DNA from 2 places in the Caballeronia sp. HLA56 genome. Region 1 is predicted to be linked to the other one. Evidence: predicted binding sites of a transcription regulator. Region 1 holds the regulator's gene; the other holds the start of a gene.
The links. Region 1 encodes FliA, which starts transcription of late flagellar genes. Its sites were predicted from a motif close to CTAAAGTTTNNNNNNNNNNNGCCGNTA; they were not measured.
Positions count from the first base shown of each region.

Region 2: the regulator FliA is predicted to act here: its motif matches at 1,559-1,585, upstream of ACYQ47_RS20375 (flagellin).

Region 1 is NZ_BAAHOB010000005.1:559,346-562,756, forward strand. Features, by position in the region: gene flhF (flagellar biosynthesis protein FlhF) at 1-742, shown strand, start outside; gene ACYQ47_RS21995 (MinD/ParA family ATP-binding protein) at 735-1,655, shown strand; gene ACYQ47_RS22000 (RNA polymerase sigma factor FliA) at 1,674-2,405, shown strand; gene ACYQ47_RS22005 (GGDEF domain-containing protein) at 2,500-3,411, opposite strand, start outside.
Region 2 is NZ_BAAHOB010000005.1:193,225-196,635, reverse strand. Features, by position in the region: gene fliD (flagellar filament capping protein FliD) at 1-143, opposite strand, end outside; gene ACYQ47_RS20375 (flagellin) at 323-1,459, opposite strand; gene ACYQ47_RS20370 (tetratricopeptide repeat protein) at 1,735-3,411, opposite strand, start outside.

The DNA of each region.
Region 1 (3,411 bases):
TCTGCCGGTGATGCCGAGCGAAGACGCGTTGATGGAACGCGGCGGCGTGTTCGCGCTGATGGGCCCGACGGGCGTCGGCAAGACGACGACCACGGCAAAGCTCGCGGCGCGCTGCGTGATGCGCTTCGGCGCCAGCAAGGTCGCGCTCCTGACGACGGACAGCTACCGGATCGGCGCGCATGAACAACTGCGCATCTTCGGCAAGATTCTCGGCGTCTCGGTGCACGCGGTAAAGGACGGCGCCGACCTGCAACTCGCGCTCTCCGAACTGCGCAACAAACATATCGTGCTGATCGACACGATCGGCATGAGCCAGCGCGATCGCACGGTCTCCGACCAGATCGCGATGCTGTGCGGCACGGGTCAGCCGGTGCAACGCTTGTTGCTGCTGAACGCCACGAGCCACGGCGACACGCTCAACGAAGTCGTGCAGGCCTACAAGAGTGCGCCGGACCAGCCGCCGCTCGCGGGCTGCATTCTGACCAAGCTCGACGAGGCGACCAACCTCGGCAGCGTGCTCGATACGGTCATCCGCTACAAGCTGCCGGTGCATTACGTATCGACCGGTCAGAAGGTGCCGGAGAACTTGTACGTCGCAACCAAGCGTTTCCTCATCAAGAGCGCGTTCTGCATTCCGCGCGATGGCTCGCCTTTCGTGCCGCAAGACGACGATGTGCCGGCGCTTCTGTCCGCACTGTCCGCACGCGCCACGACCGAACTGCATGGAGTCCATTTTGGATAAGTTCGTGCTCGATCAGGCTGAAGGCCTGAGAAGGCTGCTGACGCGCGCCAGTTCTCGCGTGGTGGCTGTAGTGGGCGGACCGGCGGGCATCGGTTGCACGTCGGCGGTAGTGAACCTCGGCGCGGCGTTGTCCGTGCATGGCAAGGATGTGCTCGTCATCGACGAGCGGCATAACGCGGGCTCGGTCAGCCGCATGGCGGGTGTGGATGGCGCGGGCGCGCTCTCGGCGGTGATGTCCGGCCGTCGCGAATTGCAGGATGTCGCGGTGCGCACGCCGATGGGTTTTTCGCTGATCGCCGCACCGCGCGATGAACGTATCAGCCACGACGCAGCGCAAGCACGCGCGCTGCTCGACGGCCCCGCAGATATCGTGCTGATCGATGCGCAACTCGATCGTAATGGCGCGCTCTCGTCGCTCGCGGCGCAGGCGCATGACTTTCTGATAGTGACGCGGGTAGCCGCGTCGGCGATCACCGAGGCGTATGCGTGCATGAAGCGCTTGCACTACGCCCACGCGATCGGCCAGTTCCGCGTGCTGATGAATCACGTGCAGGACGCAGCCGATGCAGCGGTCGCGTTCGACAACCTCTCGGGTGTCGCGAGCCGTTATTTGGCCGTGTCGCTCGTGCAGGCAGGGTATGTGTCCGAGGATGCGCGCGTCGCTCGGGCGAGGGAGCTCTCTCGGTGTGCGGTGGAAGCGTTTCCGGCTACGGCCGCGGCGCGCGACTACCGCTACATCGCAGCCGAGCTGCTGCACTGGCCGATGCGTCCCGCGCCGTTTTCGCGCGGCGACGAAGCGAGCCAGTACGACGCGCACATTCCGGTTGGCGAGTCTGGTGAAAGCGGACGGAAAGCGGCGCACCGAGCGGCGGCGTTTTCCGATCATGCAATGAGCAGCACGGCGTCGATGTGATATTGAAAGGTGAACAGGATGTATAACGCCCAAGGCAAACTCTCGCAGTCCGACGTGCTTACGAAATATGCGCCGCTCGTTCGCCGCCTCGGACTCCAGCTCGTCGCCAAAATGCCGGCGAGCGTCGATCTCGACGATCTGATTCAGGCCGGCATGATTGGCCTCCTCGATGCGGCTAGCCGCTACAAGGAAGATCAGGGCGCCCAGTTCGAAACCTACGCAAGTCAGCGTATTCGCGGCGCCATGCTCGACGAGTTGCGCGCCAACGACTGGTTGCCACGCAGCATGCGCAAGACATCGCGCGAAGTGGAGTCGGCGGTACACAAGGTGGAACAGAACCTTGGCCGTTCGGCCAGCGAGACCGAAGTCGCCGAGCACATGAAGATGCCGCTCGACGAGTATCAGTCGATGCTGCAGGACTTGCACGGCAGCCAGTTGATCTATTACGAAGACTTCGACCGCTCGGCGGACGACGAGCCGTTCCTCGACCGTTACTGCGTCGATCGTTCGGACCCGCTGTCGGCGCTTCTGGACGACAGTCTGCGCGGCGCGCTGATCGAAGCCATCGACAAGTTGCCGGAGCGCGAGAAGCTGCTCATGAGCTTGTACTACGAGAAGGGCCTCAACCTGCGCGAAATCGGCGCGGTGATGGAAGTGAGCGAGTCGCGCGTGTGCCAGTTGCATAGCCAGGCCGTGGCGCGTTTGCGTGCGAAGCTGCGGGAACAGTCGTGGACTAGCGTCGAGGCCTGAGTTCCGAGTTGTAGAGGCGCGCGAAGCCCCGAACCGGGGCCGCGCGCTTTTTGCTTTTGCCTTTGCAAAGGCGCTCGAATGCGCGCGGATGGGCTCAATGCATCTCGAAGTCGCGCGCCTCGGCGAACACCGTCTTGCCTTCGCCGAGACTCTTTGCGCGATACATCGCGCGATCCGCGGCTCTCAGCACGGCGGTGATATCGGCGTCATGCGCTTCTGCCGCGCTCGACAGCAAGCAGGCGCCGATACTCGCCGATACGCTCACTGGCCGCTCCTGCACCAGCGTGAGGTCGGCGAGCGCCGAATGGATGCCATCGGTGAGCGTGAGCACCGCGCTGCGATCGCGCATGTTGCGCGCGAGCACGACGAACTCGTCGCCGCCCAGCCGCGCGATGGTGTCGGTCTTGCGCATGCGCCGTGCAAGCAATTGCGCGAACGACTGCAACAGCACGTCGCCGACCGCGTGACCGTAGGTATCGTTCACGCCCTTGAAGCCGTCGAGGTCGATCAGTAGCAGTGCGCTGGTATTCGCGTCGGCGGCTTCGGGCGCGGACATCGCGCGATTCACGGTTTGTTCGAGCGCGTAACGGTTATAGAGGCCCGTGAGCGGGTCTGTCGATGCCTGCCGCGCCAGCACGCGATTCGCGCTGCCAAGCCTGTCGACCAGCACACTCAGATACACCGACGCGCCCAGCACGCTCAGCGCGAGCCCGAGCGCGGCGGCGCGGTTTGCCACCCACCACGGTTGCCACAACGCCAGCGCGACGATCGCGACGAGCGCCATTGCGCACGAAATGGCGAGCGTGCGCTTGCCGTAGCGGCATCCCGAGCCGATCAGAAACCAGAACACCACCCACAGCAGCGGCAAGGCGAGCGTGCCGCAGAGAAAGAGCATGGCGCCGAGCAACGCCTGATCGAGGATAGTGGTGATGACGAGCCGGACGTTGGACAGCGCCATCATCCGGCTGACGAGCAATAGTGTGATTGCACCGTAGGACACGTAGAG
Region 2 (3,411 bases), 370 kb from region 1:
ACCTTCGCGTTGACGATGGCGGTGACGAGCGAGTTCACATCCATCGTGGAGTTGGTCGAGCCACTGATGATCGACTGCGCGGCCTGCTGGACGGCGCTGGTCGGATCGACCGTGGATGCCGAAGTGGTTGCTACCGTGGACATGTATGGCTCCGTTTCTGGCTTCTTGCCGTGAGCGGTTGAAGATGCGTTTTACTGCGCCGTCAGCAGGCGATTCGTCATGAAGGCGCCTCTGGCGGAAATGCAAATCGGGAGGCAAGCCTCCCTGGGTACGTCGCCGGCGCGCCGTGATCGAGACGCGCCGGTTACTGCGTCGGCGATGCTTAGCCGAGGAGCTTCAGAACCTGCTGGGGCATCGAGTTCGCTTGCGCCAGAACCGAGATACCAGCTTGTTGCAGAACCTGAGCCTTCGAGAGGTTCGCGGTTTCTTGCGCGAAGTTCGCGTCGGTGATCTGCGACTGAGCGGACGACAGGTTGGTCGACTGCGCGGTCTGGGTAGCGGCAACCGAGCTGAAGCGGTTCTGCACAGCGCCCAACTGAGCTTGCAGCGAGTTCACTGCATCCAGTGCGTTGTCGACTGCCTCGATTGCGGACGATGCGCCGTTCGCCTTGCTGATGTCGATTTGCGACACTTGCGGCGGCGTGTTGTTCGCGGTCAGCGCGCCGACTTCGGACGTTTGAGCTGCAGTTGCCGAAGGAACGTTGGTGCTGTTCAGGCTGATGCTCGTGCTGCCTGCGGACAGACCCGTGAACACGTTCGACGAGGCGAACGAGCTGCCGAGTGCCTTGTTGTCCTGGTCGGTGAACGTGTAGCCGCCGGAGCCGTCAGCGATGACGTTGACCGACGTGATCGTTGCCGAACTGGCAGCTGCGGATGCACCCGTGTTGCCCAGGCTCAGACCGTCGACCGTGCCGATGACCGTGCCCTTCTGCGGGTTGCTGCCGCCGAGCGACAGAGCCGAGACGTTTGCTGCCGAGCCGAGGTCGATCGTGATCGACTGGCCGACGTTCGCGCCAACCTGGAACGTCTTGCTGCCGGCGGTGCCGTCGAGCAGGTTCGTGCCGTTGAACGTGGTTTGCGACGAGATACGGTTGATTTCGCTGATACGCTGCGTCACTTCTTGTTGCAGCGAGGTCTTGTCAGCCGTCGACAGCGAGCCGCTCGATGCTTGCACGGCCAACTGACGGATACGCTGAAGGTTGTCCGTGATCTGCGACAGACCGCTCGAAGCCGTCTGAACCATCGACACGCCGTCGTTCGCGTTCGAAACGCCTTGGTTCAGGCCGTTGATCTGCGAGGTCATGCGCGAAGCGATTGCGAGGCCAGCTGCGTCGTCTGCTGCGCTGTTGATGCGCTTGCCCGACGAAAGACGCGTGATTGCCGACGACAGTGCGCTTTGCGTGCCGTTCAGGTTTTGCTGAGCGACCAGCGAGTTGATGTTGCTATTGATACCGATCATTTTGTTTCTCCGATGAGGCCTGGCGCATTTATCTGAGTTGATAACGCCATCGTTTGGCGGAAGCGTCCGTCGTTTGTTTGTTTGGCCGCTTGTTTAGGTTTTCGGCCCGTGCTAGGCAAACTTTAGTGCTCGTTTCGATTTGCCTGATAAATACCTGGAAATCCGTGCTAAAGCTTGCCCAGCGGGGCTCTGCTGCCGATGCTCGCGGTTTTTGAATGCCCCGTCTGAGAGCTTTAACGGCAGACGGAGCGACTTCTTTCGTTAAAAAATTCGCTTCAGACGTCGAACGTGGCCGCAGCCTTGCCGGCGCACCAGCGCTGCCACATCTGGCGCATGCTGGCGGAGAGCGCGCGGGCCACCGTGTCGGGCTGGAAGCCCGGCGATTGCAGGCAGCGCTCGCGCATGCCGGCGCGGATCTGCGCGAGTTCTTCGACCCGGCCCGCCCACTCGATGCCCTTCGCGACGAAGTCCGCGCGGTCGCGAGCCACGAAGTCACCGAGGCCCGTGTTGGAAAGCACCGACGTGCTGCCTCGGCTCGCGATCAGTTCGCCGGGTAAGGTGAGCGTGGGCACGCCCATCCACAGCGCCTGCATGGTGGTGACGCCGCCCGCGTAAGGGAACGTGTCGAGCGCGATATCGGCGTCGAGGTGATGCGCGAGATAGCGCACGAGCGACGAGCGCTGACGAAACTCGAGCCGGCTCACATCGATTCCTTCCTTCTCGAACCAATCGATCAGAATCGTGTGGCTGTTGTCGCGCGGCACGCCTGCGATCAACATGCGCGCATCCGGCACCGCGCGCAGCAGTTCCGACCACAGCGCGATGGTGCGCGGACGCAGTTTGTTGAAGCGGTTGAAGCTGCCGAAAGTGATGTGGCCGTTGGTGAGCGCGGGCAACGCGTTGAGCGCCGGCGCATGTTCCGAGGGCTTGAAAGGCGCATACGCCGGCAGATAAGCCAGCTTTTCGACGAACTGACCGTCGATCTGTTCTTCAGGCACATAGTGGCGATCGCCGATGTAGTAATCCATCGCGGTCATGCCGGTCGTGCCGAGATAGCCCATCCACGTCGCCTGGATCGGCGCGGGTTTGCGCGCGAAAGTCAGCAGGCGGTTATAGGCCGTGTGCCCCGAAAGATCGATCAGCACGTCGATGCCGTCCGCGCGAATCTTGTCGGCGAGCGCGGCATCGCTATAACCCGAGACGTCGTGCCAGCGCGGCACGATATCGCGCAGCGTGCGCGTGACCTCGTCGGTCACCGAGCGGTTGTAGTACGCGTGCACCGTGACGCTGGGATCGTTTACGAGATAGCGGAACACCGGCTCGATGAAGACAGCCACCGGATGCTGGTTGTAGTCGCCCGAGACGAAGCCCACGCGAATGCAGCGGTTCGGGTCCGGCTGGTTCCGATGCTTCTTCCACGTCGATTGCAGCGGCTTCGCGCATTGCTCGGCGAAGTACAGATGCTGCTCGAAGTACGCCTTCCGGTCGATTTCTTCCTTGTGCGACAAGCAGAACAACAGGTTCTCGTGCGCGCTGTCGCAAGTTGGATCGAGTTCGATCGCGCGACGCGAATGCTTCTCCGCGTCGTCGAATCGCGTCTGGTCCATCAGCACCACGCCGAGCGTTTCGTGCGCTTTCGCCGACAACGGCGCGAGTTCCACGGCGCGACGGCAAGCAGCTTGCGCGTCGTCGAGGCGCATCAGCGAGCGCAGCGTCACGCCGAGAATGCGGTGCGCTTCCGGATAGTTCGGGTCCTGCTCGATCATGCGCCGGCATTCGGCTTCCGCTTCGAAGAACTTGTCGAAGAGGCGCAGGGAGTCGGCCAGGATTCGGCGAACGTCGATTCCATCCGGCTTCAATTGCAGATAACGGCGTAGCGAGGGAATGGCCGACTGCAGGTCCATCAGGCGAACCTGGGCCACGCCCATGACTTCCCATCCCAGCAGAAAAGT